One region of the Solidesulfovibrio carbinolicus genome, then DNA from elsewhere that is predicted to be linked to it. Evidence: predicted binding sites of a transcription regulator. Region 1 holds the regulator's gene; the other holds the start of a gene.

Region 1 (15,876 bases):
GCCCAAGGCCAGCCGGCCGCCCTTGGCCACGGCGTCGGCCACCTGGGCGTGCATCCGGGCCACGGCCTTGCCGTCAATAAGCGGGCCTTGGTTCACGCCCTGGTCCAGGCCGTTGCCCACGGACAGGCCGGCCACGGCCTCCACCAGCCGTTTAACAAAGGCGTCGTGGATGCCGGCCTGAACGATGAAGCGGTTGGCGCAGATGCAGGTCTGGCCGGAATTGCGGTATTTGCTGGCCATGGCTCCGGCAACGGCGGCGTCGATGCCGGCATCGTCGAAGACAATAAAGGGCGCGTTGCCGCCGAGTTCCATGGAGACCTTTTTGACGGTCCCGGCGCATTGGGCCATGAGCGCCTTGCCGACCTCGGTGGAGCCGGTGAAGCTCACCTTGCGCACGACGGGGTTTTCGGTGAGTTCCGCGCCGATGGCCCGGGCGTTGCCGGTGACGATGTTGACCACGCCGGCCGGGATGCCGGCCCGGATGGCCAGTTCGCCCAGGGCCAGGGCGGAGAACGGCGTCTGGGAGGCAGGCTTGACGACCGTGGGGCAACCCATGGCCAGGGCCGGGCCGACCTTGCGCCCGATCATGGCCATGGGGAAATTCCAGGGCGTGACGACGCCGCACACGCCAACCGGTTCGCGGGTGACGAAGATCATGCGGCCCCGGGCATTGGCCGGGACGATGTCGCCGTAGGCCCGGCGGGCCTCCTCGGCGAACCAGCGGATAAAGCTGGCGCCGTAGCCGATCTCGCCGGCCGACTCGGCCAGGGATTTGCCCTGCTCCAGGGTCATGAGCTTAGCCAGATCGTCCTTGTTGGCCAGGATGAGGTCATGCCAGCGCAGGAGCATGTCGGCCCGCTCCAGGGCGGTCATGGCCCGCAGGGCCGGCCAGGCGGCGTAAGCCGCTTCGATGGCCCGGCGGGTTTCCTCGCGGCCGCAGCGCGGCACATGGCCGAGGATTTCGCCGGTGGCAGGATTGTCCACGGCCACGGTCTCGCCGGAATCGGCCGCCGTCCACTGGCCGCCGATCAGGCAGGCTTCCCGGAAAAGGCGCATATCGTGAAGCATCGTCGTTTCCTCCTGGGGCATGGCCGGCTGCGCGCCGACGCTTTCGGGCCGTGTAGACGCCTTGCCCGGTTGTGTCAAAACAGACAGAAGACCGATTCCAGCCTTTTGCGGCCTGGAGAACCAGGCAAACAAGTCGATGGAGCAGCAAAACAGGCCGTTTGAGGAAGAGCCGGCCGGACAAAACGAGTTTCGTCCAGGCTCGCGTATTTTTCCGACAAAGGTCGCGCTCGATCTACAATTCTGTCGAGAGATCAGCGACAAATTTGTCTCAAGGCGCGCCCACCACCGCTATAAACAAATAAAATCAGTTAATTAAAATCTGGCACGCTCCTTGTAAAGTCACGCTCGTCCTGACAATTGGCGACAGGAAAAGGAGCGTTATGGAACAGGCGATTTTCGAGGAGCGGCGGGACCAGATCCACCGTACCGGCGAGGGGCCCTTCGAGCTGGCCTGCAACCGCGACAGCCTGGCCGGAGCGGTGTCCCAGCGGGCTTGCGTTTTTTGCGGCTCGCGCGTGGTGCTCTACCCCATCGCCGACGCCCTGCACCTGGTGCACGGCCCCATCGGCTGCGCCGTCTACACCTGGGACATCCGGGGCGCGCTGTCCTCGGGCCCGGAACTGCACCGCCTGAGCTTTTCCACCGATCTCCAGGAAAAGGACGTCATTTTCGGCGGTGAGAAAAAGCTCAAGGCCGCCCTGCTCGAACTTATCGAACGCCATAAGCCCAAGGCGGCCTTTGTCTACGCCACCTGCATCGTGGGCATCATCGGCGACGACGTGGGCGCGGTGTGCCGCGACGTGGCCGAGAAGACCGGCATCCCGGTCATCCCGGTCCAGTCCGAAGGCTTCAAGGGCAACAAGCGCGAAGGCTACACCGCCGCCTGCAAGGCCATGTTCACCCTGACCGGCACGGGCGACATTTCCGACATCAGCCCCATCTCCATCAACATCCTGGGCGACTTCAACCTGGCCGGCGAGATCTGGATCATCCGCGACTACTTCAAGCGCATGGGTGTTACGACCGTGGCCAACATCACCGGCGACGGCCGGGTGGACGACATCCGCCGGGCGCACGGCGCGGCCCTCAACGTCGTGCAGTGCTCCGGGGCCACCATGGAACTGGCCAAGATGATGCAGGACAAGTACGGCATCCCGTTTATCCGGGCTTCCTACCTCGGCATCGAGGACATGGCCGACTCCCTCTACGCCGTGGCCGAACACTTCAAGGACCGCGACCCGGGCATCATGGAACGCGCCCAGCAGGTGGTGCGCGAGGAACTCTCGGTGCTGCTGCCCCAGCTCGGACAGTACCGCAAGGATCTTGAAGGCAAGAAGGTCGCCATTTACGTCGGCGGCGCGTTCAAGGCTTTTTCGCTCATCAAGGCCTTCCGCCACCTGGGCATGAAGGTCGTACTGGTCGGCTCCCAGACCGGCACCAAGGAAGACTACGAGGAGCTGGCCGCCATCTGCGACCCGGGCACGGTCATCGTGGACGACTCCAACCCCTTGGAACTCTCGAAGTTCGTCAAGGAACTCGACGTCGACCTCTTCGTCGGCGGCGTCAAGGAGCGGCCCATCGCCCACAAGCTCGGGGTCGGCTTTTGCGACCACAACCACGAACGCAAGGAAGCCCTGGAAGGCTTTGTCGGGATGCTCAACTTTGCCCGCGAGGTCCACGCCTCGGCCACCAGCCCCATCTGGCGGTTCGTCCCCCGCCGCGAAGCCATGGCCAAGGCCGAAGCCGCCAAGAAGGAGGCCCTATGAGCGACTCGCCCTACGTCTCCACCACCAACGCCTGCAAGCTGTGTACGCCGCTGGGCGCCGCCCTGGCCTTCCGGGGCGTCGAAGGGGCCATCCCCTTCCTGCACGGCTCCCAGGGCTGCGCCACCTACATGCGCCGCTACATCATCAGCCATTTCCGCGAGCCCATGGACATCGCTTCCTCGGCCCTGGGCGAAAAGCAGGCCGTGTTCGGCGGCGGCCCCAATCTCAAGAAGGGCATCTTAAACGTCATGAGCAAGTACGGCGCGTCGGTGGTCGGCGTGGCCACCACCTGCCTGACCGAAACCATCGGCGACGACGTGCCCCGGCTCTTGGCCGAATTTCGCAAGGAGTTCGCCGACCTGCCCCTGCCCGAGATCGTCCACGTCTCCACCCCGAGCTACTCCGGCACCCACATGGAAGGCTGGCACGCCGCCGTGGCCGCCCTGGCCGGCCAGCTCGTCACGCAAAAGGCTGAGCCCCAGCGGCGCGTCAATCTGATGCCGGGCCTGGTGTCGCCGGCCGACCTGCGCCACCTCAAGGACATCCTGGCCGACTTCGGCGTGGACGCCACCATCCTGCCCGACATCTCCGACTCCATGGACCGGCCGGCCCTGCTCGACTACGAAAAGCTGCCGGCCGGCGGCACCACCCTGGCCGACATCCGGGCCATGTCCGGGTCCCTGGGGTCCATCGAATGCGGCCGGGCCAGCCATGTGGCCGAATCGGCCGGGGCCAACCTGGAAAGGCGCTTTGGCGTCAAAAACCTCCGGGTCGGCATCCCGGTCGGCATCCGCGAGTCCGACGCCTTTTTCGCCGCCCTGGAAGACCTGACCGGCATCCCCACCCCCAAGAAGTACCAGGATGAGCGCGGCCGGCTGGTGGACGCCTATGTGGACGGCCACAAGTACGTGGCCGGCAAGCGCGCCATCGTCTACGGCGAGGAAGACCTCGTCATCGCCATGACGGCCTTTCTGGCCGAAATCGGGGTCAAGCCCATCCTGTGCGCCACGGGCGCGACCTGCAAGAATTTCAAGGCCCAGCTCGCCGCCGTGACCGAGGGGCTTTTGCCCGAACCGCCCGAGGCGCGCGAAGGCGTGGACTTCCACGACATCGCCGAGCAGGCGGCCGACCTGGCCCCGGATCTGCTGGTCGGCCACAGCAAGGGCTACACCTACGCCAAGGCCTGGAACGTGCCGCTTATGCGGGTGGGCTTCCCCATCCACGACCGCTTCGGCGGCCAGCGCATGCGCCATGTGGCCTACGGCGGCGCCCTGGAACTTTTCGACCGCCTCGTCAACGTCGTCTTGGAACGCAAGCAGGAAGACAGCGCCGTGGGTTACGGCTATCTCTAAAGGAGCGCGATCATGACCACCGAAAAGGACCTCTCCAAGCACCCGTGCTTTAATCGCGAATCCGCCGGAACCTGCGGCCGCGTCCACCTGCCCATCGCGCCGAAGTGCAACATCATGTGCAACTTCTGCAACCGGAAGTACGATTGCGTCAGCGAATCGCGCCCGGGCGTCACCAGCGCCGTGCTCTCCCCGGCCCAGGCCCTGCTTTACATGGACAAGGTCCTGGAAAAAGAGCCCCGCATCACCGTGGTCGGCATCGCCGGCCCGGGCGACCCCCTGGCCAACCCCGAGACCATCGAGACCATCGCGCTTCTCAAGGACAAGTACCCGCATCTGCTTTTCTGCCTGTCCACCAACGGGCTGGCCCTGCCGACCCATGCCAAGACCCTGGCCGAACTGGGCGTCACCCACGTCACCGTCACGGTCAACGCCGTGGACCCGAAAATCGGGGCCAAGGTCTATTCCTGGGCCCGCGACGGCAAGGTCATCCTGCGGGGCGAGGCCGCGGCCGCCCTGCTGCTGTCCCGCCAGCTCGAAGGTATTAAGATCCTCAAGGAACACGACGTCATCGTCAAATCGAACACCATCGTCATCCCGGGCGTCAACGACCATCACGTACTGGAGGTCTCCAAGACCCTGTCGGAGCTTGGCGTGGACATCCAAAACATCATGCCCATCTTCCCGGTGGCCGACACGCCCTTTGCCGACGTGCCCGCCCCTACCCACGAGCTCATCCACAACCTGCGCGAGAAGGCCAAGGACGTGGTGCCCCAGATGACCCATTGCAAGCGTTGCCGGGCCGACGCCGTGGGCCTTTTGGGCAAGGATCTCTCGGGCGAGATGGCCGGCATCCTGGGCGATTGCGCCAAGGCGCTGCCGGGCGTGGACCTTTCCAAGCGGCCCTACGTCGCCGTGGCCAGCCGCGAGGGGCTGCTCGTCAACATGCACCTGGGCGAGGCGCACAAGTTCCAGATATGGAAGCAGGACGGCGACAACTTCGTCTTTGTCGAGGACCGCTACGCGCCCGAACCGGGCGGCGGCACCAAGCGCTGGATCGACATGGCCAAGCTTCTTCTGGATTGCCGGGCCGTGCTCATCGCCGCCTGCGGCGAGACGCCGCGCAAGGTTCTGGCCGATTCCGGGGTGCTGCCCTACGAATGCTCGGGTCTGGTGGAATCGGCCCTGGCCGAGGTCTACGGCGCGGGCGACCTGTCCAAGCTCAAGAGCCGGCGTAAGGGCCTGGGCAAGGCCTGCTGCGGCGGAGGCGGCGAAGGCTGCTAGCCGGGCAGACGACCGTCAAGCCCCGATGCAAACCCTAAGGCGGCGTTTCGTTGTGACGAAACGCCGTCTTTGTTTTGACAACATGCTTACGAAGGTGTAGTTCAGCAGTGTTGAAGTGGGACTTTGTGGTCCGCCCTGGGAAGAGCTGTTGACGCGATTCCTCAACCCCTTGGATAATCCGTAAATTCCTTTGCCCAGCGGTTTTTCATTGTTCCTTCGACTTCAAAACCATGGAATCATCTGTGCCCACTGATACGACGGCCGTCCCCGAGCACAACGAGGATCACGACGAGAACCCGCTGGCCCATTGCCGCATCCTCGGCGTCTATTCCCTGGTCAAGGCGGCAGGCACCGGCCACGGCGCCACAACCCGCACCTATGAACAAAAAACCCTGTGGTTCGTGCGCCGTACCGAGGACGACGAATATGTAGTGCAGGCGCTTAACGCCAACTCCATCCCCTCGGGGCCGCTGGCCATCGTCACCAAGGGCGAATTCATCAAAAACTACACTCCTGAAGTCGGATATTACGAAAAGCGCTGCCTGCCCTTTGTCGATTCGCTCAAAAAGAAGCTGGCCCAGGCCGACAAGTACCTGGCCGAGGACGACCTGGACGCGGCGGAAAAGGAATTCTGCAAGGCCCTGCTCCTGGACGAGAAGCATCCCAAGGCCAACATCGAGCTCGGCAAGATCCACATGCACAAGGGCGACGGCAAGAAGCTGGCCGCGGCCATGCGCCGGCTCATAAGCAACGACGCCATCTTCCAGGAACAGGAACGCCATCTGTTCAACGAATTCGGCATCAGCCTGCGCAAGGAAAAGCATTTCACCGAGGCCATCGCCTTTTACGGCAAGGCCCTGGAACACAACGACGCCGACGAGAATCTGCATTTCAACATCGCCCGCGCCCTGGCCGAATCCGGGCATATCGACAGGGCCGTCAGCCACCTGGAAACCGCCCTGTCCCTGGACCCCGCTTTTGACGCCGCCCGCAAGTACCGAGATTTTCTGGCCAAAAACGGCGCTGCCGGGGCTTATTCCGAAGGCGGTAGCCCGTCATGAGCGTCCCGGACCTCAACCACTTCCACTGCCCGCCCGGGGCCAAGGTCATCCTGGAACTGTCCGGGTTGCCGGACAAGCTGGCCACGGTCTGCGTGGGCCATGTGCGCGGCCGTTTCGTCGTCACCCAGGCTCCGGCCGTGCCGGACACCGGCCGCGAGGCCCTCTACCAACTCCTGTATCCCGACAATACGGCCATCGTGCGCTATCTCCACGAAGGAACGGTGGTGGGCTTTTCCACCCAGGTCATCCGATTTATCCAAATTCCCTTTCCCCTGGTCTTTTTCACCTTTCCCAAAAAGCTCGAATCCCACGACCTGCGCCGCCACCCCCGGGTGGCCTGCTGCCTGCCGGGCCAGGCCAGCGTGGCCGGGGCCGATCTGGCGGGCATGGTCCTGGACCTCAGCCACTCGGGCTGCCTGTTTTCCGCCGCATTGCCCGAGACCGCGCCGGCCAAGGCCCCGGCCGTAGCCATAGACGACGACGTGCTGTTGCGCTGCGGCCTTTTCGGCCAATCCCCGGACACGGCCCTGACCGGGGTGGTCAAACGCGTCTCCCTGTCCGGCCGCCGGCTGGAACTGGGGCTCAAGTTTCGTAAGCTGCCCGAACCGGCCAAACAGGCCATTGGTTCCTATCTCGACCAGGCCCTGTCCGTGCTGAGCTGAGCCCGGACCGCTCCCCAGACCGCCGCGAGGGCCGAGCCGGCTTGGGCGGCAATGCCTTGTTTCCGGCTCTGGCCCGGCGACGCTTCGGGCTTCCGCGGCAACGCCTTTTCTGGCCTTCCCGCCCACACACGGCCTCGCCGGCCCCTGGCCGGTTCTTCACCGCACAGTCGAGCGGCTTTACCAGCCGCGCGCGGCCTCGCCGCAGAGCTGCCACTCCCCACAATCCCGGCGCTGCCCTGACGGCCGGCTCCATCCCCGGCCAAGCGGTCCTTGCCGCCAACGACAACCGACAAATATGTCGGACAATAACGTCGTTTTTGGCGACGCCGCTTCCCTTTGCCGGCCAAGGCGTTATACTTTCGGGCATTGCCGGGGCATCTGCCATGGCACCAAGTTTGCTATTCAAGAACGAACCCAGGAGGCTGCCATGCTCGTGCCCCTTATCGAAGCCCTGCTTGAGAGGCTTCTTCGCAAAGAGCCCGCGCCTGTTCCCTGTCCTGTGGAGCACGACGACAGGCGCAGCCGCCGAAGCGAGAAGCGCAAGCAAAGCGACTGACACGATACATTTAAAACAAGTGACTCTCACGCATTACCGACAAGCGTGACGCGGCAGGGCTTGATTTCGGCAATAGCGACACTTCTTTTATTTTTGCCGTGACATTCTATACTTTACGCGATGATGTCATGTAGGCTGCCACGAGTATTGTCCGCCGCGACATAAATGGCTTTCATTGTGTCAAGGCGCAGCGGCAACTGACACGGGAGACGCCTTTTCATGTTTGACGCCAGCGTGCTGCCGCCCCTGCTCCTCACCTTCAAGGTGGCCACCCTGGCCACGGCCCTGGCCGCCCTGCCGGCGGTTTGTCTGGCCCGACTGGCCCAGGTGCGCGATTTCCCCGGCCGCGACGTCGTCGACGCCGTGCTGACCCTGCCCATGGTGCTGCCGCCCACGGTCCTTGGCTACTACATCATCGTGGTGCTCGGCCGGCGCGGGATCATCGGCTCCTGGCTGTGGGACACCTTTGGGGTGACCATCATGTTCACCTGGCAGGGCGCGGTGGTGGCGGCTGCGGTGGTGGCCTTCCCCCTGGTCTACCGTTCGGCCAGGGCGGCCTTCGAGGGCGTGGACGGCAATCTGGAAAACGCGGCCAGGACGCTTGGGGCTTCGGAGACGGCCATCTTTTTGCGGGTGTCGTTTCCCCTGGCCCTGCGCGGGGTCGTGGCCGGCGTTGTGCTGGCCCTGGCCCGGGCCATGGGCGAGTTCGGGGCCACGCTCATGGTGGCCGGCAATCTGCCGGGCAAGACCCAAACCCTGTCCCTTGCCGTGTACAGCGCCACCCAGGCCGGCAACGACGCCCTGGCCAACGAACTGGTGCTGCTCATTTCCGTGGCCTGCGTGGCGCTTCTCGTGTTCGTAGCCAGAATCGTGAAACCGAAAGCCTAGAGGTATGGAACACGCATGAAAAAACTGCTGCTCACCCTGGCCCTGTGCCTTTCCCTGGCCGCTCCGGCCGCCGCCGGCGACATCACCGTCTCCGCCGCCGCCAGCCTCACCGACGCCTTCAATGAAATCAAGGGCGTGTTCGCCAAGGAAAATCCCGGCGTCAACGTGACGTTTAATTTCGCCGCCTCCGGCGCGCTGCTCTCCCAGATGGCCCAGGGCGCGCCCGTGGACGTGTTTGCCTCGGCCGACCAGAAGACCATGGACCAGGCCGCCGAGAAGAAGCTCATCAACACGGCCACCCGGGTCAACTTCGTCCAAAATGCCCTGGTCATGGCCGTGCCGGCCGACAACCCGGCCAAGCTCAAGGACCTGACCAGCCTCGCCACGCCGGCCATCAAGCGTATCGCCATCGGCAACCCCGACTCGGTGCCGGTCGGCCGTTACACCAAGGCGGCGCTTACCAAGACCGGCCTGTGGGACGCCATCTCCGGCAAGTTCGTTCTGGCCGAGTCCGTGCGCCAGGTGCTCGATTACCTGTCCCGGGGCGAGGTCGACGCCGGTTTCGTCTACGCCACCGACGCCAAGCAGGGCGGCGACAAGGTCAAGACCCTCCTCGAAGTGCCTGTGGAAACCCCGGTCACCTACCCCATCGCCGTGTTGGAAGCCGCCAAGGACAAAAAAGACGCCGCCGCCTTCGTGGCCTTCGTCACCGGATCCAAGGGCCAGGCCATCCTGGCCAAGTACGGTTTCAAGAAGCCCTAGCCCCGTTTTCGGCGATCCCGGGGACAGCCCCGGGATCGCCGGATCACCAACCGCCGGAGTCGCCCATGCGCATTGTCGTGGACATCCAGAAAACCTACTGCTGCGGCGGACGCGAATTCCATCTCGACGCCGCTTTTGCCGTATCCGGCAACCGGGCCGTGCTGTTCGGGGCCTCGGGCTCGGGCAAGACCCTGACGCTGCGCGCCCTGGCCGGCCTGCTGCGGCCCGATTCCGGCGCCATCAACGTGGACGGCCGGGTCTTTTTCGATTCCGCCCAGGGCGTGTTCGTGCCGCCCAGGCTTCGCCGCATCGGCTACGTGTTCCAGGACTACGCCCTATTTCCCCACCTCACCGTGCGCCAAAACGTCGCCTTTGGCCTTGCGCCCTTGACCGGGCGGCTCACGCCCCAGGCTGCCGAGCACGTCCAGAATACCCTGGCGCTTTTCGGCATTGAGGGTTTGGCCGATCTGCGTCCGGCCCGGATTTCCGGCGGCCAGCGCCAGCGCGTGGCCCTGGCCAGGGCGCTGGTCTGCGAACCAGCCGCCCTGCTCCTGGACGAACCCTTCTCGGCCCTGGACATTCCCCTGCGCCAGAAGGTGCGGGCCGAGCTGGCCGGCATCCTCTCCCGCCTGGACATTCCGCTGGTCATGGTCACCCACGATCCGGCCGATGTGGCCTTTTTCGGCGGCGAGGTGGTGCGCTACGGCGAAGGCCGGGTCATCGACATCCACTCGGCCGAGGACATGCGCCGCTCCATGGTCAAGGTGGCCTAGGGCCGCCTCCCGCCCTGTTGACGGCCAGCCCGGCCGGGCGTAGCCTGAGCCAAAATTGCCCGGCGATAACGGCCTGTTGCCGCCAGCCGCCGGAAACGGATCGCCATGAGCCTGACCGCCGCCAATCTTGACGCCTCCCTGGCTGTTCTCACCGAGGCCAGCTACCGCCAGGACGCTTCGCTTATTACCGCCCTGGAAGGGGCCGGCTACGTCCAGCTCGACCTTGACGGCGACGGCAACGGCACTTCCACAGCCGGCAGCGCCGCCTTTGACGCCTGGACCACGGTGGCCGGCAATCAGACCGTGGCCATCATCGCCTTTCGCGGCACCGACGACATCAATTATTCCACCGACGGCCTGACCGCCTATCTCGGCAGCGCCGACGCCGCCTACTGGTTCGACACGGTCGGCTACTACGACCAGCTTTCGGCCAAGACGGCCGCCTTTGACGCCGCCGTGGACAGCCTCGGCATCAGCCAGGTCTACGTCACCGGCCACAGCCTCGGCGGCGCGGCCGCCCAGGCCTACATGGCCGCGCATCCCGACGACGCCGACACAGGCTACGCCGCCGTGGTCTTCGGCTCCATGGGCCTGTCCGGCGACGACGCCGGCTATGCCGCCGACGCGCGCATCGTCAATTTCGTCGCGCCGTCGGATTTTTCCACCCAGCTCGGCACGCAAACCGCCGGCCTGACCGTGAGCTTCAGCGACGGCTCGGGGAGCCTCGACTCGGGCCTTGATCTGTCGACGCTGCTGGCCGATCCGGCCTCCTACTTAAGCGTCCACGGCACGGGCCTGTACCTGACCGCCGCCGCCGACTACGACGCGGCCAAAGCCGGCATCCCTTCCACCGAGACGACCACGTTCTTCACGTCCACCGTGACGCTTGGCGGCCTGACCTTGACCGTTTCCCCCCTCGCCTAGCGTCTCTCCTGCCGACCCGACGCCCCCCCCGCCGCGCCCCTTTAAACCTTCTCCCGTTTGGGGGGTCCGGGGGCCTCAGGCCCCCGGCCGCCGGAGGCCTGTTTTCTCTTCTCTTCTCTCTTAAACTACCCGATTTAGGCTTGCCAAAAGGGGGCATTGCGCGCAAATCCGGGAAGTCGCCTTGACATGGCCCCAGGCCGGCACTAGAAAAATCCCAAACTTTGAGGAGATCATCAGACGATGCCCGCCCGCCTGAGTCCGGTCCGCTCGCGCAAACTGTGCGACCTCGTCATCCAGCAGATCCAGGAAAAGATCTCGCTGGGGATTTTTGCGCCTGGCGCCAAGATCCCCACCGAACCGACCCTCATGGCCCAACTCGGGGTCGGCCGCTCCACCGTGCGCGAAGCCATCCGTGTGCTGGTCAGCGCCGGTCTGCTGGAAGTGCGCCAGGGCGACGGCACCTATGTCCTAAGCGGCGCGTCCGGCCAGGAACCCTTGGAATACCGCCTGCGCCGGGCCACGGCCGTCGAAATCCGCGAAGTGCGCCGCATCATCGAGGTGGAAACCGCCCGCCTGGCCGCCGCCAACCGCACCGAGGCCGACCTGGAAACCATGCGCGATTGCCTGGCCCGCAAGAAAGCCGCCGTGGCCGCCGGCGACACCCATGGCTACGTGGCCGCCGACATCGCCTTCCACTCCGCCGTGGCCGCCGCCAGCGGCAACAGCCTGCTGGCCGACCTGTACCGCAGCTTCTGCATGGTTTTTCAGGATTTCCTCGACCACCTCATCGCCGACGTCGGCGTCAACCGGTACCAGGACCACATCCACAACGGCCTCCTCGACGCCATCACCCGCCAGGACGCCCCGGAAGCGGCCCGTTTCGCCATGGAAGGCCTCGACCATTTCACCAGCGACATCAAGGCTTTGGAAGAATAGTCCGGACACTCTTTTTTGCGGTTGACAAACATCAGATGATAAGACAGCAGATGAGCTTGGGCGCGGCGGCAGCCGCCTGAGCGGAGCAGCCCGCAGATAAACAGCAGATGATATGATGGAGTTGCGACGTGGCCCTCCAGGGATGGCTCTCTCCATTCGGGAACGTGGCAGCACAAACATCAGATGATATGACTTGACAGCGCCGGCAGTCGCAACGTCGGCCAACCTGGAGCACCCATGCGCCTTTCCCGTTCCGTCGTCGCCGTGACCCTGTCGGCCTGCCTCGGCTACTGCGCCGTGCTGGCCGACGCCTCGCCCAGCCGCCACGAGGCCCGTGAAGCCAAAACGTCCCTGGCCGGCCTGGGCCAGTTCCTGCCCCGGGTGTCGCCGGCCGCCTCGGCCGTGGTGACCGCCCGTGCGGGCTTCCGCGAGCTGCGCGACATCGTCCAGGCCTCGGCGCTGATGCACGACTCGCGGCCTTCGGACGAAGCCGCCCGCCAGGCCCATGTGGCCCTGTGGGCTGCCCTGGAAAACGACTTGCGTCCGGCTCCGGCCGACATCGGCCCCGGCCCTTCTGGCCTGTTGCCCGGCCAGGACTGAGCCGACCGGTCCGCGTCGCCCATTCGGGGCAGGTCCCGGCCTGTCCTGGGCAGCACCCAGTTTTGACGGCGCCATGGCGCGTAACTGCCGCCTGACAATATCTCTCGGCTCCAAGGCCGCCCCGCCCACGGGGCGACGGCCGGCGCGCAAGCCGCGGCGCGCCGGCCCCCCCCTTTGAGGGACGTGCTTTCGCCCGCTCCTGCTCCAAAGGCAAAACAGTCGTGATTTCCGCAAGATGCCGGGCATTTTCCGGCCTCTCCCTTGACACCGGACCATTCGGTTGTTACCCGTTTGGCACTCGAAAGCCACGAGTGCCAAACGGGGACGCGCCATGCCTCTTGCCGAACGCGAACGGGAAGTCCTGACCACCATCATCGAAGCCTACGTCGCTTCGGCCGCGCCCGTGGGTTCCCGCATCGTGTCCAAGCGCAGTTCGCTGGGGCTTTCCGCCGCCTCCATCCGCAACATCATGGCCGACCTCACCGAGGCCGGCTATCTGGAGCAGCCCCACACCTCGGCCGGCCGCGTGCCCACGGCCAAGGCCTTCCGGCTCTATCTCGACCAAGTCATGCAGGTGGCCCCCCTGGGCGAAGACCAGATGCGCCGCATCCGCGACAACCTCACCTTGGCGGGCCTTGAGATCGACGACGTGCTGCGCCAGACCTCGCGGCTGCTGTCTGGCCTGTCGCTCCAGGTGTCGGTGGTCATCGCCCCCAATCCGGCCGGCGCGCGCTTTAAGCGCATCGACTTTTCCCTGCTCAACCCCGGCCTGGTCATGGTCATCCTGGTGCTTCAGGGCGGGCTTGTGCGCAAGCGCGTCATCGAGACCACCCCGGACGTCACCGCTGACGATCTGGTCGTTTGCGCCAATTACCTGAACCATCTCTTTACCGACCGCACCCTGGCCGAAGTCCGGGCCAGCATCGTGCGCGAGATGGACGAGGCCCGCCGCTCGCTCAATGCCCTGTGCCTGCGCGCCCTGACCATGGCCCGCTCGGCCTTCGAGCAGGAGCGCGCCCCGGCCAGCGAAGTCATCGTCGACGGCACGCCCAACATGCTGGCCCAGCCCGAATTCACCGACGCCGAACACATGCGCGAGCTCATGCGCGTCCTGGAAGAGCGCACGATTTTGCTCGACCTTCTGGACAAAACCGTAAACGAGCTTAAAACGGTCATCATACTCGGCGACGAGTCGGATCAGGCCGCCCTGGCCGATCTTGGCGTCATCACCGCCCCGTATGGGTCGGGATCGCGCGCCCAGGGCGCCATCGGCCTCATCGGCCCCCTGCGCATGGATTACGCCCGGCTCGTTCCGGTGGTGAACTACACCGCCGGGGCGCTCACCCGGTTGCTCGATCGGCACTATTAGCCTCGACCCGTCCGCGACCGCCCAGGCCTGCCTGGGCTTTTCGTCGCGCCCAAACGTTTGTTGTGGAGGAATCATGGTCCCTGAGGAAAAACTGCCAGACGCCGAAACCGCCCCCGAAACCCCGGCCGAGGAAACCCCGGCCACCCCGGAGGACACCATCGAACGCCTGCGCGCCGAACTCGCCGCCGAAGCCGACAAGCGCCTGCGCGCCCTGGCCGAGACGGAAAATCTGAAAAAGCGGCTTATCAAGGAAAAGGAAGATTTCCAGAAATACGCCACCGAAAGCTTGGTCTCGGAGCTTATCCCGGTGCTGGACCATCTTGATCTGGCCCTGGCCCATGGCCGCGGCAACGAAGCCTGCAAGGACTTTGTCGTCGGCGTGGACATGACCCGCAAGGCCTTCATCGACATCCTGGCCCGCCACGGCGTCACGGAATTCGGCGCGGTCGGCGAAGCCTTCGACCCCGAGACCCACGAGGCCATCGGCGTGGCCAGCGTGGCCGGTCTGGCCGAGGACGCCGTGGCCCAGGTGGTCCAGCGCGGCTACATGCTGCGCGGCCGGCTGCTGCGTCCGGCCAAGGTCATGGTCAACAAGGCGCAATAAATCGTTTTTTCGCGGCTGCCCCTTTACTCGCCGAAAACGGGGCTTATATAGCACTCGTTCGAGAAATACCGCGCCGCAAGGCACAAGCACATACAGGCAATGATAAGGAGGAAAGGCTGATATGGGTAAAATCATCGGGATCGACCTCGGGACCACCAACTCCTGCGTTTATGTCATGGAGGGCAAGGACCCGAAGTGCGTCACCAACCCCGAAGGCGGACGCACCACCCCGTCCATCGTGGCCTTTACCAAGGAGCGGCTGGTCGGCGAAATCGCCAAGCGCCAGGCCGTGACCAATCCCGAGCGCACCATCTTCGCCATCAAACGCCTCATGGGCCGCCGCTACGACGCCCCCGAGGTCAAGCATTGGCTGGAGCACTGCCCCTACAAGATCGTCGAGGGCCAGGGCGGCGACGCCTATGTCGAGGTCGAGGGCAAGAAGTACAGCCCGGCCGAGATCTCGGCCATTATCCTGGGCAAGCTCAAAAAGGACGCCGAGGCCTATCTCGGCGAGCCCGTCACCGAAGCCGTCATCACCGTGCCGGCCTACTTCAACGACGCCCAGCGCCAGGCCACCAAGGACGCCGGCCGCATCGCCGGCCTTGAGGTCAAGCGCATCATCAACGAGCCCACGGCCGCGTCCCTGGCCTACGGCTTCGATAAAAAAGCCAACGAGAAGATCGCGGTCTTCGACCTTGGCGGCGGCACCTTCGACATCTCCATCCTCGAAGTCGGCGACAACGTCGTCGAAGTGCGCGCCACCAACGGCGACACGTTCCTTGGCGGCGAGGACTTCGACCACCGCGTCATCAGCTATCTGGTCGACGAATTCAAGAAAGAGAACGGCATCGACCTGTCCCAGGACCGCATGGCCCTGCAGCGCCTCAAGGAAGCCGGCGAAAAGGCCAAGAAGGAACTGTCCACGGCCATGGAGACCGAGGTCAATCTGCCGTTCATCACGGCCGACGCCTCCGGTCCCAAGCACATGATGGTGAAAATCACCCGGGGCAAGCTCGAATCCCTGGTTGACGACCTGGTCAAGCGCACCGTCGAGCCTTGCCGCAAGGCCCTGGCCGACGCGGGCCTCAAGGCCTCCGACATCGACGAAGTCGTGCTGGTCGGCGGCATGACCCGCATGCCCCTGGTTTCCAAGACCGTGCAGGAGTTCTTCGGCAAGGAGCCCAACCGCTCGGTCAACCCCGACGAGGTCGTGGCCATGGGCGCGGCCATCCAGGGCGGCATCCTGGCCGGCGACGTCAAGGACGTGCTGCTCC
Region 2 (15,876 bases), 2.0 Mb from region 1:
TACGTCCACCACCTCGGCCAGGGAACGCGACAGGCGGCGGGTGAAAAACCAGAACACGGCCCCGGCCAGGGCCAGGGCGGCGGCATTGGCGGCCAGACGCTGGCCCGGCGTGGCCGAGGCCGGAACCAACGACGACAGGCCCAGGGCCAGGGCGGCCACGGCCACGCACACGGCGGCGGCCCGCAGTCCCAGGGCGGCGGAGCCGGCCACGGCCTACTCCTTGAACCGGTAGCCCACGCCCCGGACGGTTTCGATCATGTCGGCGAAATGCCCCAGCTTCTGGCGCAGGCGGCGGACATGGGTGTCCACGGTGCGGGCATAGCCCTCGAACTCGTAGCCCCAGACGGAATTAAGCAGCCGGTCGCGGGTGAGCACCCGGCCGGCGCTTTGGAACAGCTCGGCCAAAAGCTTGAATTCCGTGGCGGTGAGCGCCACCTCGGCCCCGTCCAGGCTCACCCGGTGGGCGGCCATGTCCACGGACAGGCCGTCGCGGGCCAGCACCTGCCGCTTTTCCGGCTCCGGGGCGTGGCGCTTGAGCACCGAGCGCAGGCGCAGGACCAGCTCGCGCGGCGAAAACGGCTTGACCACGTAGTCGTCGGCCCCCAGCTCCAGCCCGACGATGCGGTCCACTTCCTCGCCCCTGGCCGTGAGCATGATGATGGGGGCGCTGGCGGTCTTGGGGTCGCGCTTGAGTTCCTTGCAGACCTCGAAGCCGTCCAGGCCCGGCAACATGAGATCGAGGATGACGGCGGCCGGCGGATTGCGCCGGGCCTTGGCCAGACCCTCGTAACCGTCGCGGGCGGTCTCGGCGGCGAAGCCGGCGCTTTGCAGATTGAAGGCGAGCAGTTCGACGATATCTTCGTCATCTTCGACAATCAGGATGGAATCCTTGGACATGCGACCACCTCGAGGTTTGCGGGGCCATCAAGAACACGTCGCCTTGACGCGGCGATGTATGTCGCGTGACGATTGTGTGACACCAGTCGCGCCAAAGCGCAACGTCGGGCCTTGGGCGACATTTTCGTGCCGCTTCCCGAATTCCGGGCCGACAATTTGACGCGTTTTCCAAATCGGCCTAGGGTGCCATACCTCGAAAATCTCATGCGCCGGACGTATGGGCGCGAAGGGCATGGGAATGATGGCGGACTGGTTACGCAAGGCCGCGGGCGTGATGCTTGCCCTGGTTTTGGCGCTTTTCGGCGTGGCCGAGGCCCAGGACCAGACCCCGGTGGTCCTGGGCATGACGGCCGGGTTCTCCGGTCCGACCCGGGGCATGGCCGTGGAGCTCTACCGGGGGGCGCTGGCCTGCCTGGAAAGCCGCAACGTCCTGTCCGCGCCCGGGCGGCGCAAGGTCGCCCTCCACGCCGCCGACGACGGCTACGAACCCGGGCCGGCCATCGAAAACACCGTGCGTTTCCTCACCCGCGACAAGGCCCTGGCCCTTTTTTCCCAGCTCGGCACGCCCACGGTCAGCCGGGTGCTGCCGGTGCTTCGGGCCTACGCCGACCAGGGGGCGCGGCTGTTTTTTCCGGTCACGGGGCTGGAAGCCTCGCGCACCCCGCCCTATGTCCGCTACGTCTACAACCTGCGAGCCAGCTACCGCCAGGAGATCGACGCCCTGGTCGGAGCCTTCGTCGCCAGGGGGGCCACCCGGGTGGCCATCTGCCACCAAGCCGACGCCTTTGGCCGCAGCGGCTGGGACGGGGCGAGGCGGGCGCTTTCCCGGCGCAACCTCCCCCTTTGCGGCGAGGCCACCTTTGCCCGGGTGGCCACGGTGGCCGACGACATGGCCGCCCAGGCCAAGGTGCTCGCCGCCTGCAACCCCCAGGCAATCCTGCTGGTCGGGCCGGCTCCGGCCTGCGCCGCCGCCATTCGCGATTTTCGCCGGGCCGGTCTCGACGCCGCCGTCGGCGTGGTGTCCTTTGCCGGCGGCGAACTGCTCCTGCGCCAGTTGGCCGCCGAGGGCGCGCGTCTGGGCGTCAATCTGGAGCACGACGTCCTCTTCTCCCAGGTCGTGCCGGATTGGCGCGACGAGACCCTGCCGGCGGCAAACGATTACCGCCAGGCCCTGGCCGATCTGGGCGACCGCCTGCCGCCGCCCGGCGGCTGGGACACGCCGGCTTCTCAAGCCGGCAGTTCCGTGGGGTTCGAGGGCTATCTCAATGCCCGGCTTTTTCTGACGGTGCTGGACGCCATGGCCGACCCCGACGACCGCCTGGGCCTTGATGCGGCGGCTGTCGCCGTAGGGCAGACGGATATCGGCATCGGCCGGCCCGTTTCGCTGACCGGCCCCAATCATCAGGCCCTGAACATGGTCTACCTCAACACCGCTCAGGACGGCCGGCTTGTGCCCCTGGCCGCCAGCCTGGCCGTTGCCGAAACCGAGGACTGAGGGTGTCACGCCTGTTTCGCAAGACGCTGCTGGCCATCGTGCTGGTGTTCGGGGTCTCGGCCAACGCCACCGCCCTGCTGTCGGCCTGGCTGCTCCATCGCCACCTGACCGACGAATACGTCACCAAGGGCCGGGCCATCGCCATGGCCATCGCCGCCGCCAGCCCCGACGCCCTGGTCGGCGGCGACGCGGCCTCGGTCCAGGCCATGATCGACGAGTTTTTGCGCATCGACGGCGTGGGCTACGTCTTTGTGGCCGACCGGATGGGGCGCATCGCGGCCCACACCTTTTTGCCGGCCATGCCGGCCACCGTGCCCCAGGTCACGGTGAGCCACCAGGAAGCCATTTCCATCGACGACGCCGTGATCCCCGACCGGGGGGATTTCATCCAGGTCACGGCCCCGATCCTGGCCGGCGAGGCCGGACAGGTGAGCGTGGGCATGGACAAGGCCGGCATCTGGCGGGTCATGCGCGAGGCCGTCATCCGCCAGGAAGTGCTGATGCTGGCCATGTTCGCCGTGGCCGTGGTCATCTTCTACGCCCTGGTTTCAGGCATTGCCCGGCCCCTGGCCGCCCTGGCCGACTATGCCGTCAAAATCCGCGACCACGATTTCTCGGCCACCCCGCCGCCGGCCAGCGACGACGAGGTGGGCGTGCTGGCCCGGGCCATGGGCTCCATGGCCGGCCAGCTGTCGGTGCTGGTGTCCAACCTCAAGCAGGCCGTGGCCGACACCACCCGCGAACTCAACGACTCCCTGGCCCACATCCAGGCCATCATCGACAATCTGGCCGACGGCCTGCTGGTGGTTGACGACGCCGGCCGGGCCACCCTGCACAACCCGGCCCTGCTGGCCATGTTCGGCCTGACCGGAACCGATCCGGCCGGGCGCTGGGTGCGCGACGCCTTTCCGCCGGCCATGGCCGCCCTGGCCGCTTCGTGCCTCACCGACAAGGCCTGCCCGGAAACCGAGGTGGCCCTGTCCGGCGGCGGCACGGGCAAGGTCGTGGCCACGTCCTTCCGGCTGCCCGGCCAGGACCGCACGGCGGTTATTTTGCTCGTGCGCGACGTCACCGTGGAAAAGGAAGTGGACCGGATGAAGACCGAGTTCATTTCCACGGTCTCCCATGAGCTGCGCACGCCGCTGACGTCGGTGCTGGGGTTTGCCAAGATCATCCGCCGCAAATTCCTGGAGCTGGTGGTTCCGGCCCTGCCGCCAGGCGATGCCCGTATCGCGCGAGGCGCCGGGCAAATCCGCGAAAACCTCGACATCATCGTGGCCGAGGGCGAGCGGCTCACCGAACTTGTGGACGACGTGCTCGACATCGCCAAGATGGAGTCCGGGCGCTGCGAATGGGACATGGAGCCGGTGTCGTTTGCCGCTGCGGCCGACCATGCCGTCAAGGCGGCCATGCCCCTGGCGGCGCGCAAGGGCCTGGCGCTCACCGCCGACATCGCCTCGGATCTGCCGGCGGTCATGGCCGACCGCGACCGGCTGGTGCAGGTGCTGCTCAATCTCATCGGCAATGCCGTGAAGTTCACCAGCTCCGGTTGGGTGCGCCTGTCGGCCGTGGCCGTCGACGGCGAGGTGCGGGTGGCGGTGGCGGACAGCGGCGCGGGCATCGCGGCCAAGGACCTGGAAACCATTTTCGAGAAGTTCAAGCAGGCCGGGGACACGCTGACCGAAAAGCCCAAGGGCACGGGCCTGGGGCTGCCCATCTGCCGCCAGATCGTGGAACGCCACGGCGGGCGCATCTGGGCCGAATCCGTGCCCGGCCAGGGCAGCGTCTTCCGCTTCACCCTGCCGGCCCTGGCCGGCCAGGCGGCGAAAACGGCCGAGGCGGCCTGCCCGGCCAAAGCCGCGCCCACAGCCGATGGCGACGCCTCGCGGGTGCTGGTGGTGGACGACGACGACGCCGTGCGGCGCTACCTCGAAACCGTGCTGACCGAGGGCGGCTATGCCGTGGCCACGGCTCGCAGCGGGGCCGAGGCGCTCAAGCTGGCCGCCTCCTGGAAGCCCGGCTGCATCACCATGGACCTGCGCATGCCGGGCATGGACGGCCGCGAGGCCATCCGCCGGCTGCGGGCCGAGCCGGCCACCCGGGACATTCCGGTGATGGTGCTGACCGTGGCCTCCAGCCGCGAGCGGGCCGCAAGCGGGGCCGACGCGGTCCTGGCCAAACCCGTGGACGAGGAGGCGCTTTTGGCGGCCGTGCGCAACCTGCTCGAAGGTCCGGCCGAGGACGACGCCCGGCCGTGTCTGATCTATGCCGCCGACGGCGGCCGGCGGCTGTCGCGGCGGTTTCTGCTGTGTCCGGGCGAGGTGACGTCGGTGGGCGAGGAACCCGGGTTGTGGCTGGCGCTTGAGAAAGGCTTTTGCGGCACGGTCTTTGTGCCGGCCTCGCGGGGACACGACCTCGACCTGGGCAAACTCAGCGCCTATCCGGGCGTGTGCGTGATCATCATTCCCGACTGACGCGCCCGCCCGACAGGCAGGCCCGGCGGCGGTTTTGGCGGTTTGACGGACGTTTTTTGCCCGTCCGGCCCTTGACTGGCCGGCCGGGCCGCTTACCTATTTGGCGCTCGCCCAAAGCGAGTGCTGCCGGGACGCCCCCGGCCACTGGCATCGGCCCTTGACAAACCCGGGCCGAAGGTGGACTTGTTGCGGCCGGATTTCACGGCCCAAAGGCGTAAGCGGAGAGGATCATGCCCATCTACGAATACAAATGCACCAAATGCGGCAAGGAATTCGAAGTGCTTCAACGCAGCTTCGACGTGGACGAAGCGCCCTGCGAATACTGCGGCGCTCCCGGCAAGCGCTTCATGTCCAACACCTCGTTCGTGCTCAAAGGCACGGGCTGGTACGTGACCGACTACAAGGCCAACGGCGGTTGCAGCGCTTCGGGCAACGCGGCCAACGGGTCCAACGGTTCGTCCAAGCCCGCCGACGCCCCGGCCGCCGAGGCGGCGGCTCCGGCCTCGCCCTGCGCTTCCGGCGGCTGTTCGTCCTGCCCGAGCGCCTCCGCGTCCAGCTCCGACGCCTAGACCGCTCCCGCTCCGATTTTCGTTTCGTCGCGCCGGCCCGACAGGGCTGGCGCGACGGGCTTTTTGGCGTCCTTCAAACACCTTGAACGCCTATTCCCAACCCGCCATGCGGCGCAGCCGACAGCGCTCCCGCGCCCAAAGGGTCTTGGCGCGTTCGCGCTTTTCGACGTAATATCCGTCCCTTACCGAACCTAGGAGGGGTTTCCAAAGGGGCTCAGCCCCTTTGGCCGCCGGAGGCATGCCTTTCTCTCCCCATCCCCATCCCCTCCCGCTACAATCCCAGCAACCGGCGCACGACGGCCAACCCTAGGCGTTCTTCCAGCACGTCGGCCAGCCGGTCCAGGGCCGGGTCGATGTCGTAGGGCGTCAGCCGTGTGATGGGTTCCTGTCCCCGGCGCTGGCGCAGGGTGTTGAGGAAGTGGCGGCGGAAGGCGTCGGCGTCGAAGAGGCCGTGCAGATAGGCGCCCCAGATCGGCGCGTCGTTTCGGGCGTAGGCCAGGGGTTGGCCGTCGGCCCGGGCGGCGATGACGTCCAGGGCGGCGGCGTTGCCCGAGGTCTCGGTGACGCCGTGGTGGATCTCGTAGCCGCGAAGGGGCAGTCCGGTGGGCGCGTGGACGGCATCGGTTGCGGTCAGGGTTTTTTCGGCGGCCAGGCGGGTGGCGAGCGGCAGCAGGCCCAGGCCGGCGGCGTGGCCGCGATCCGATTCCAGGCCCAGGGGATCGGCCACGGTCTCGCCGAGCATTTGCAGGCCGGCGCAGATGCCGACGATTTCGGTTGTGCCGGCGGCGGCCAGTGCGGTCAGGGCGGCGGCCAGGCCGGAGTCCCTGAGCCAGGCCAGGTCGGCCAGGGTGTTTTTGCTGCCAGGCAGCAGCACGGCGTCGGGCCGGCCGAGCTTGCCGGCTTCGCGCACCCGGCGCAGGCGCGTGTCGGGTTCCACGGCCAGGGCGTCGCAGTCCGTGGCGTTGGAGAGATGCGGCAGGTCGATGACCGCGATGTCGAGCAGGGCCGGGTCGGCCGGCGGGGTATCGGGCAGGGACCGGCCGTCCTTGAAGGTGACCGAGTCCTCGTCGGGCAGGCCGAGATCGGGCAGAAAGGGGACAACGGCCAGCACGTCACGCCCGGTGCGCCGGGCGAGGAAGTCGTTGGCCGGGGCCAACAGCGTGGCGTCGCCCCGGAAGCGGTTGAGCACATAGCCGGCGACAAGCCCCCGTTCGGACTCAGGCAGGCATTCCATGGTGCCCAGCAGCCCGGCGTAGGCGCCGCCCCGGTCGATGTCGGCGGCCAGCAGCACGCTGGCCCCGGCATGGCGGGCCATGGTCATGTTGACGATGTCGTGGGCCTTGAGATTGACCTCGGCCGGGCTGCCGGCCCCTTCGAGCACCATGACGTCGGCCTGGCCGGCCAGGGCGTCGTAGGCCTCCCGGGCGGCGGCAAAGGCCGTGGGCTTGTAGGCGATGTACTGCCCGACGCGCATGGTTCCGACGGGTTTGCCAAGGACAATGACCTGGGAGCCGAGATCCGAGGTGGGCTTTAAAAGGATGGGGTTCATGCGCGCGTCCGGGGCCAGCCGGCAGGCCCGGGCCTGGACGATCTGCGCCCGGCCCATTTCCAGTCCGTCGGCCGTGACTCCGGAATTGAGCGACATGTTTTGCGATTTAAACGGCGCGACCTTGTAGCCGGCCCGGGCCAGCAGCCGGCACAGGCCGGCGGTGAGCACGGACTTGCCGGCGCTGGAGGTGGTCCCCTGGACCATGAGCGCCGGGGTTTTGGGCCGGGGGCGCGACGCGGGCATGGGGCAGGCGGCCAGCACGGCGGCCAGGGCGGCCAGGATGCGGTCGGTCTCGGCCTCGGGGCGCACGGCGACGCGCAGGTAGCGGTCGGACAGGCCCGAGAAATTGGAGCAGTCGCGAAGGGCCACGCCGTGCTCGGCCAGTAGCCGGCGGCAGACCTCCGGGGCGTTGGGGCCGGAAAGCGACAGCCGGGCCAGGAGGAAGTTGGCCTGGCTCGGGAAGACCGTCAGCCCAAGGCCGGCCAGTCCCTCGGCCAGCCGATGGCGCAGGCCGGGCAGGGCGGCCCGGGTCTCTTCCAGAAAGGCCGTGTCGGCCAGGGCGCCCAGGCCCACGGCCTGGGGGAGCGTTCCCACCGACCACGGGGCCAGGGTGCGGCGCACCCAGTCGGCCAGATCCGGGCTGGCGGCGAGCAGCCCCAGGCGCAGGCCGGGCACGGCGAAGCTTTTGGTGAGCGAAAGCAGCACGGCCACGTTGTGGGGCCGGTCCTCGCCGGCAAGGCTCGTAAATCCGGGCACGAAATCGGCAAAGGCTTCATCAATCAGAAACAGGCTCTGGGGATGGCGGCCGGCCAGCTCAACGATGGCCCCGGCCTCGGTGACGACGCCGGTGGGGTTGGCCGGGCTTGCGATGACCACCAGGGAGGGCGAGCGCAGCACGGCCTCGATGCGGTCGAGCTGGGGGGCAAACCCGTCGAATTCCGAGCCGGGCAGCCGGCGCACGTCCATGCCGGACTTGTGGCAGGCCACGGCGTAGTCGGTGTAGGCCGGGGAGGGGATGACCGCCCGGGCAAGGCCGGTGCAGCGCGGCAGGGCGAAAAGGAGCTGGCTTGTGCCGTTGCCGGCCACGAAATGGGAGGCTGGTGCGCCGTAGCGGGCCGAGGCGGCCTCAAGGAGCGCCGTGCAGTCCGGGTCCGGGTAGTGGACGAGGTCGGCGACGGCGGCGCTCAACACGTCGCGCAGCCAGGGCGGCGGCCCGAGGGGATTGATGCTGGCCGAGGCGTCGAGAATGTCCGAAGGGTCGCGCCCGGCTTCGGCGGCCAGGGCGCGCAAGTTGCCCCCGTGGGGAAATGCTTTTTCTTTCAATTAATTGACTGCTTTTTGCGGCATCACCAGCACGAGATGCCAGCCTGTGGCGCGAAGGCGCGCCGCCAGCACCATGTCCTTGCCCGAGACAAAGGCCATGGGCCACTTCTTTTCCGTTTCGGCCCGTTCGATGACGGCCTCGCCGATGGCGTTTAGGGCGTCGTCGGGGGAATCCTCGGCCTTGTCCAGGCCCATGGCGGCCAGCCCCCGGTCGGCCCGGAAGTAGACCACGGCCTCCTCGGCCTTGGCGTTTATGGCGTCGATGGCGGCGGCCAGCCTGGGGTCGCTGACGGCGATGGCCTTGCCACGCCGGTTCATCAGAAAGGCCCGCGCCCCGGGGATGGCGGCCAGATCGGCCATGACCCGGCCGGAAAGCTGGCTGATGGTGACGTCGCGCGACGACACGGCAAGCACGGTTTCGCCGTCGTAGACCGGGCAGGACACCGTGACCATCATGCCGTCCCCGGCCAGATCGAGGTAGGGCGACTGCCAGCCGCAGGCCTTGGCCGCGAAATCGGCGGCTGTGTAAAAGTCCTTGTCCGTGGGCTTATAATTGTTGACGGCCTCCACCAGGGGCAGGTTGGGGTAGATGGCGAATCCCTGGTCCGGGGTGGTCAGGTAGACCCAGGAGTAGGGCAGCGCGCCGTAGGCGGCGGCCATGGCCGGGGCGAGGCTGTCCAGGGCGGCCAGCTCCCGGAAGAGATTGTCGGAGAAGTTTTCGCCGTCGTAGAAATAGAGGGACTGGCAGGGGGCCTTGGCGGCCGGGTCCGGGCCGCAGGGGCCTTGGAGGTCGCGGAAGGCCACCGTGCCGTCCTTGACGGCGTAGCTTTGCAGCAGCCGGCTGCGGGCCTCGGGGACCATGGTGGGCGTTGCCCGGTAGAGTTCCTTGTAGGCCGCGCCAAGGCTTTTGGCACTTTGCTCCACGGCCAAAAGGGCGTCGTCGAGGCGGCCGGCGGCACTGGCGGCCAGGGCCAGGGCGTATTTCGGCGGCGTGGACGAAGCGGCCGGGGCGTTGGCCGGGCACAGCAGGCAGCAGGCGAGGATGATTCCGAAAGCGGCGGTCGCGAAACGCATGGCGGCTGCCTCCTTGGCGGTCACTGCATGATGAGATGCCAAAACACGGAAAAAAGCCCAAGGATCATGCCGACCACGGCCACGGTGAAGACGATGTCCGGGATCGGCGAAAAGGTCTTGGCGCCGGTGTTGATGCAGCGTCGGATGTACCAGAAGCGCCACACGGCCACAACCATGACCAGCACGCCCACGCCGAAGGTGGACAGCGTCACGGTCTCGGTGTGCAGGTGCTTGTGGGCCATGCCCTCGAACATGGGCACGTTTTGCAGCTGGCGGATAAAAAAGTCGAAGCGCTCGATGACGAAGCTGAAACCGAAAAGGGCCAGTCCGGTGCGGCACCAGGCCAGAAAGGTGCGTTCGTTGGCTAGGTGGTTGCGCTGCCAGGCGAGAAGGACCTGGGGGTTGGTGAGGTCGTAGGGCCGGGCGTCCGGGACCGGGGTCGCGGCAGGGAGAGCGTCTTTTGCGTCGGGCATGGGGCCTCCGGATCTGGGGACAGCCTAACGCATGGCGACGGGGCGGGGCAAGGCGGGTTCGGGGCTTTCGCCGGACCGGGCCCGGCTGGGGCAATAAGACATTTGCATTGTTGCGCAAGCGTGCATATGTATGGGCCATGAACAACGACACGCTCCCTTGCGGCGATTTCAGCGGGTTCTGCCGACATGTGCGGCCCGAGGTGTTCAAGGCCTTGAGCGACCCAACCCGGTTGGCCATCCTGGCCCGGGTGGCCGGAGCCGATGGGCCGCTCACCGTCAGCCAGGCTTCCCATTGCTGCGGCATCCATTTCTCCGGCGTCTCGCGGCATTTGAAGGCGCTCAAGGAGGCCGGGCTTCTGTCGGTCGAGAAACGCGGTCGGGACGTGGCCTATCGGCCGAACCTCGGCGCGTTGGCCGCCGGACTTCGCGCCCTGGCCGACGCCATCGACGCCTGTCCGGCCCGCTCGGGCGGCGGGACAGGCAGCCCCGGCGGGAGCGGCGGGAGGTGTTGTGCAACCGAAGCGGGAGGCAAGTATGGAAAATGATGCACTGCGCGCGGCTATTTCCACAGCCTATGCCAAGGCGTTGGAAGCGGCGAGCCAAGGCGGCGGGGGCGGTTGCTGCGGCGGGTCCGGCTGCTGTGGCGCGGGCGGCGGCACGCTTATCGAGCTGGCCGGCTACGGCCCGGAACGCGAGCAACACGTCCAGGCCGCGGCCACGTCTTTCGGTTGCGGCAATCCCTTGGCCTTTTCAGGCGTGGAACCGGGCCAGACCGTGCTGGATCTGGGGTCCGGGGCCGGCTTTGATCTGCTTATCGCCGCCGACCGGGTTGGTCCGACCGGGAAGGTCGTCGGGGTGGACATGACCGAAGCCATGCTGGCCGCCGCCCGGGAGAATATTGCCCGGGCCGGCCTTGATTCCGTGATCGAAGTGCGCCAGGGGCATATCGAGGCCCTGCCTGTGGCCGATGCCTCGGTGGACTGGGTCATTTCCAACTGCGTCATCAACCTGTCCACGGACAAGGCGGCGGTATTTGCCGAAATATTCCGGGTGCTGCGGCCGGGCGGGCGCATCGCCATTTCGGACATCGTGGCCGAGGATCTGCCGCCGGCCGTACTGGCCAGTGTGGCCGGCCATGCCGCCTGCGTGTCCGGGGCGATTTCCGAGGCGGCCTATCTGGCCGGGCTGGCCGGAGCGGGATTGGTTGATGTGGCCGCGCCGGAGCGGCTGGTCTATTCGGCGGAGCAGTTGCGGGCGCTGTTTGGCGAGGCCCTGTCCGAGACCCTGGAATCGCTGGGCGGGGTGGATTTCGCGGATGTCGTGGCCGGCAAGGTGGCCAGTCTGCGTTTTGTCGGGCGCAAGCCGGGATAAGGCAAACAAGGGCGCCGGGCGAGCCTGTGGGCCAGCGCCGCAGGCCGGATGACCGCCGCAAAAAAACGGGGGCCGCGCCAGCGCGCGGCCCCCGTGACGGTAACTTGGAGGAAACGGGTCGGCTAGTACATGCCGCCCATGCCGCCCATGCCGCCGCCGGGCATCGGGGGCATGTCCTTTTTCGGCTCGGGCTTCTCGGCGATGGCCGCCTCGGTGGTCAGGAGCAGGCCGGCCACGGAGGAGGAGTTCTGCAGGGCGATGCGGGTGACCTTCTTGGGGTCGATGACGCCGGCCTTGATCAGGTCTTCGTATTCGCCGGTGGCGGCGTTGAAGCCGAAGCCGTCCTTGCCGTCGCGCACCTTGGCCACGACGATGGAGCCTTCGAAGCCGGCGTTGCCGGAGATCTGGCGCAGGGGCTCTTCGATGGCGCGGCGCACGATCTCGATGCCGGCCTGCTCGTCGTCGTCCACGGCCTTGATGCCGGTCAGGCTCTTGACGCAGCGCACGAGAGCGACGCCGCCGCCAGGAACGATGCCTTCCTCAACGGCCGCGCGGGTGGCGTTAAGGGCGTCTTCGACGCGGGCTTTCTTTTCCTTCATCTCGGTCTCGGTGGCCGCGCCGACATTGATGACGGCCACGCCGCCGACGATCTTGGCCAGACGCTCCTGCAGCTTTTCCTTGTCGTAGCTGGAGGTGGTCTCTTCGATCTGGGCGCGGATCTGCTTGACCCGGGCCTTGATCTTGTCGCCGTCGCCGGCGCCGTCAACGATGGTGGAATTTTCCTTGTCCACGATGACGCGCTTGGCCTTGCCGAGGTCGGCCAGGGTCATGTTCTCGAGCTTGATGCCCAGGTCTTCGGACACGCACTGGCCGCCGGTCAGGGTGGCGATGTCTTCGAGCATGGCCTTGCGGCGATCGCCAAAGCCCGGGGCCTTGACGGCGCAAACCTGCAGGGTGCCGCGCAGCTTGTTGACGACCAGGGTGGCCAGGGCCTCGCCCTCGATGTCTTCAGCCACGATCAGCAGGGGGCGGCTCATCTTGGCGACCTGCTCCAGCACGGGCAGCAGATCCTTCATGGCGGTGATCTTCTTCTCGTTAATCAGGATCAGCGGCTCGTCGAGCTCGCACACCATGCGCTCGGGATCGGTGATGAAATAGGGGGAGAGGTAGCCGCGGTCGAACTGCATGCCTTCGACGACGTCAAGGGTGGTTTCCATGCCCTTGGCTTCCTCGACGGTGATGACGCCTTCCTTGCCGACCTTGTTCATGGCTTCGGCGATGATGTTGCCGATGGTGGCGTCGGAGTTGGCGGAAATGGTGCCGACCTGGGCGATCTCTTTCTGGTCGCGGGTGGGCTTGGCCAGGGTCTCCAGCTCGGCCACGACAGAGGCCACGGCCTTGTCGATGCCGCGCTTGATGGCCATGGGGTTGCGTCCGGCGGCCACGAGCTTGACGCCTTCGGTGAAGATGGCCTGGGCCAGGATGGTGGCGGTGGTGGTGCCGTCGCCGGCGATGTCGGAGGTCTTGGACGCGACTTCCTTGACCATCTGGGCGCCCATGTTCTCGAACTTGTCTTCCAGTTCGATCTCCTTGGCCACGGTCACGCCGTCCTTGGTGATGATCGGGGAACCGAAGGACTTCTCGATGACGACGTTGCGGCCCTTGGGTCCAAGGGTGACCTTCACGGCGTTGGCCAGCTTGTCGACGCCTCTTTTCAGCTTCTCGCGGGCCTTGGAATCAAAAAGAATTTCTTTGGCAGCCATGTATGTTCTCCTTGCGCTAGAATACGGAATGGTTGGAGCGAATAAGGCGCGAAGCCCTAGGCTTCGATGACGGCCAGGATGTCGTCCTCGCGCATGACGAGGAAGTCTTCGTCATCGACCTTGATCTCGGTGCCGGCGTACTTGTTGAACAGCACGAGGTCGCCCTTCTCGACATGCATCTTCAGGTGCTTGCCGTCTTCGGCCAGCTTGCCCGGACCCACGGCGATGACTTCGCCCTTCATGGGCTTTTCCTTGGCCGAGTCAGGGATGATGATGCCGCCCTTGGTGACTTCTTCCTGTTCGAGACGCTTAACCAGCACACGATCGCCTAAGGGTTTGAGCTTCATACAATAACCTCCATGGTTTTTGGCGGATGGGTTGGCTGCTGGCACTCGCTTGCATCGAGTGCCAGCGCCGGCGGGAAACTATCTAAACACATTGTCGTGAAAGGCAAGGGGGCGGCTCGAAAAAAGTTTGGCGGCCGCGCAAATTTCATCTCCAAAACAAGTAGCTTATATATTGAAGGATTTTGGATGAAAGCGGGCAGATGGCAGATGGTCTGCTGTTTCAGGAGGCCTTTTGGGCGGTTTTTGGGACGCAAGAGACCCTTGTGAAAGGAATCACGCTGTTGCGGCGGGTGGCATTTTCCAGTAAACCGCATAAACTTGACGCTCTCTCCACAGGGGCCTAGAACCATTTAATAGCAGGCGGCCGCGTTGCTAGCGGATGGTTTTGCCTCGCGGCGGAGGCGGAGCGTGTGTCCCAGGCGGTCCCCTAACCTTTTTATCGAGGTGCCTATGCTCGACACGCTGGTCTTTGTGACGGTGCTGCTGCCATTTTTGGTCGCAGCCGTGTTGCTCGTTTTGCGAGAGCAAAACGTGCGCAAGGTCATCCTGGTCGCCACGGCGGGAGTGCTCATACTCGCGTCGTTGGCCATGCTTCGGGGCGGCGCGTTTATCATGTCGCCGGCGCCACTATGGGGTTCACTGGTCACCCTTGGTGACTTCCTGATCCTCGGCGTGGTGTTGCTGGTCGGCTTGAAACGCAAAAACCAGATCATCGTATGGCTCACCGTGGCCCAGATCGTCGGACTTATCTGGTTCGACTTCTTCATGATCAAGGACCACGGCGCGACGCCGGCCTTTTTCGCGGACGACCTCAGCCTCGTCATGGTGCTGGTGGTGTCCATCGTCGGTTCCCTCATCGCCGTGTACGGCATCGGCTACATGAAGGAACACGAGGAACATCTGCATCTGACCACGTCGAAACAGCCTCAGTTCTTCTTCTTCATCGTCCTGTTCCTGGGCGCCATGAACGGCCTGGTTTTGGCCAACAACATGCTGTGGATGTACTTCTTCTGGGAATGCACCACGCTGTGTTCGTTCATGCTCATCGGCCATGACGACACCGAGATCGCCCGCAAGAACGCGGAACGCGCCCTGTGGATGAACGTGCTCGGCGGCACGGCCTTCCTGTTTGGCGTCATGCTCCTGTACAAGGTCACCGGCACCCTGTCGCTCCAGGAGATCCTGGCTCGCGGACCGGAATTCGCCGTGGCCGGCGGGGCCATCCTCGTGCCCATGTTCCTGCTGGTCTTCGCCGGCATGACCAAGGCCGCCCAGGCCCCGTTCCAGAGCTGGCTCACCGGGGCCATGGTGGCTCCCACCCCGGTTTCGGCCTTGCTCCACTCCTCGACCATGGTCAAGGCCGGCGTCTACATCATCGTGCGCCTGGCCCCGATCTACGCCGGCACCTACTTCAGCAACTTCGTGGCCCTGTTCGGGGGCTTCGTGTTTTTGGCCACGGCCTGCCTGGCCGCCGGCCAGTCCAACGGCAAGAAGATCCTGGCCTACTCCACCATCTCCAACCTGGCGCTCATTATCGCCTGCGCCGGCATCAACACCCCGGCCGCCATCACCGCGGCCATCCTGCTGATCCTGTTCCACGCCATCTCCAAGGCGCTCATGTTCCTGTGCGTCGGGGCCATCGAACAGAAGATCGGCTCCCGCGACATCGAGGACATGCGCGGCCTGTTCGCCCGCATGCCCCGCACGGCCCTGGTCGCCGTCATCGGCATCCTGACCATGATGCTGCCGCCCTTTGGCATGCTCATGGCCAAGTGGATGGCCATCGAGTCGGCCCACGGCCAGTTCCTGCTCATGATCATGCTGGCCCTGGGTTCGGGCGTCACCGTGCTCTTCTGGTGCCGCTGGGCCGGCCTCATGCTGGCCACGCCCTTTGCCAAGGCCGCTCCCGAAGCCCAGGACAGCACCATCCGGGGACCGCTCTACCTCCTGGCCGGCCTGGCCGTGGTGTTGAGCTTCTTCTCGCCCCTGGTCTACAACGGCCTGGTCGCTCCCGTGGTGACCATGTACTACAAGACCGCGCCCTACGTGCTGCGATTTGGCAACTTCGAATCGTCCACCGGCGTCTTTTTGGTCTATCCGCTGTTTATCCTGCTTGGCCTGGGCTTTTTCTTCGCCCTGCGCCAGACCCGCAAGATCACGGCCGCCCAGGCGGTTGGACCCTACATGTGCGGCGAGCAGACCTCCGTTGACGGCAAGCCCGGCTTCCTTGGCCCCCTTGGCCAGAACGTCACGGCCGTGTCCGGCAACTACTACCTGGAACAGTTCTTTGGAGAGGCCATGCTCTCCAAGTGGATCAACGTCATCGCCCTGGCCGTGCTGGTGATCATGCTCTTTGGAGGCGCCCTGTGATGACCAAAATCCTTCTCGCCGTCCTGGCCCTGGTCGCGGCCCCGATTCTCGGCGCGCTCATTACCGGCGTGGACCGCCGCATCACCGCCTGGCTGCAGTCCCGCTACGGCCCGCCGATCCTGCAGCCCATCTACGACGTGCTCAAGCTCCTGGGCAAACAGCCCATGCTGG

What was found. Region 1 encodes HrcA, which represses chaperone genes, less so after heat shock. Its sites were predicted from a motif close to TGTTAGCACTCNNNNNNNNNGAGTGCTAACA; they were not measured.
Region 2: a site for HrcA is predicted at 13,372-13,402, ahead of groES (co-chaperone GroES). Genes of this name have one in related genera too.

What each region holds. Positions count from the first base shown of each region.
Region 1 covers NZ_CP026538.1:1,800,457-1,816,332, reverse strand. The annotation lists gene C3Y92_RS08075 (NAD-dependent succinate-semialdehyde dehydrogenase) at 1-1,068, opposite strand, end outside; gene nifE (nitrogenase iron-molybdenum cofactor biosynthesis protein NifE) at 1,449-2,834, shown strand; gene C3Y92_RS08065 (nitrogenase component 1) at 2,831-4,186, shown strand; gene C3Y92_RS08060 (radical SAM protein) at 4,199-5,467, shown strand; gene C3Y92_RS08055 (tetratricopeptide repeat protein) at 5,710-6,528, shown strand; gene C3Y92_RS08050 (PilZ domain-containing protein) at 6,525-7,190, shown strand; gene C3Y92_RS21685 (hypothetical protein) at 7,618-7,746, shown strand; gene modB (molybdate ABC transporter permease subunit) at 7,966-8,634, shown strand; gene modA (molybdate ABC transporter substrate-binding protein) at 8,650-9,396, shown strand; gene C3Y92_RS08035 (ATP-binding cassette domain-containing protein) at 9,462-10,169, shown strand; gene C3Y92_RS08030 (alpha/beta hydrolase family protein) at 10,275-11,093, shown strand; gene C3Y92_RS08020 (FadR/GntR family transcriptional regulator) at 11,334-12,029, shown strand; gene C3Y92_RS08015 (hypothetical protein) at 12,267-12,629, shown strand; gene hrcA (heat-inducible transcriptional repressor HrcA) at 12,961-13,998, shown strand; gene C3Y92_RS08005 (nucleotide exchange factor GrpE) at 14,072-14,602, shown strand; gene dnaK (molecular chaperone DnaK) at 14,724-15,876, shown strand, end outside.
Region 2 covers NZ_CP026538.1:4,321,424-4,337,299, reverse strand. The annotation lists gene C3Y92_RS19385 (HAMP domain-containing sensor histidine kinase) at 1-210, opposite strand, end outside; gene C3Y92_RS19380 (response regulator) at 214-897, opposite strand; gene C3Y92_RS19375 (ABC transporter substrate-binding protein) at 1,172-2,392, shown strand; gene C3Y92_RS19370 (ATP-binding protein) at 2,395-4,866, shown strand; gene C3Y92_RS19365 (FmdB family zinc ribbon protein) at 5,097-5,435, shown strand; gene C3Y92_RS19360 (cobyric acid synthase) at 5,707-8,307, opposite strand; gene C3Y92_RS19355 (PDC sensor domain-containing protein) at 8,308-9,381, opposite strand; gene C3Y92_RS19350 (YidH family protein) at 9,402-9,854, opposite strand; gene C3Y92_RS19345 (ArsR/SmtB family transcription factor) at 9,992-10,399, shown strand; gene C3Y92_RS19340 (methyltransferase domain-containing protein) at 10,389-11,225, shown strand; gene groL (chaperonin GroEL) at 11,348-12,988, opposite strand; gene groES (co-chaperone GroES) at 13,045-13,335, opposite strand; gene C3Y92_RS19325 (NADH-quinone oxidoreductase subunit 5 family protein) at 13,786-15,705, shown strand; gene C3Y92_RS19320 (respiratory chain complex I subunit 1 family protein) at 15,705-15,876, shown strand, end outside.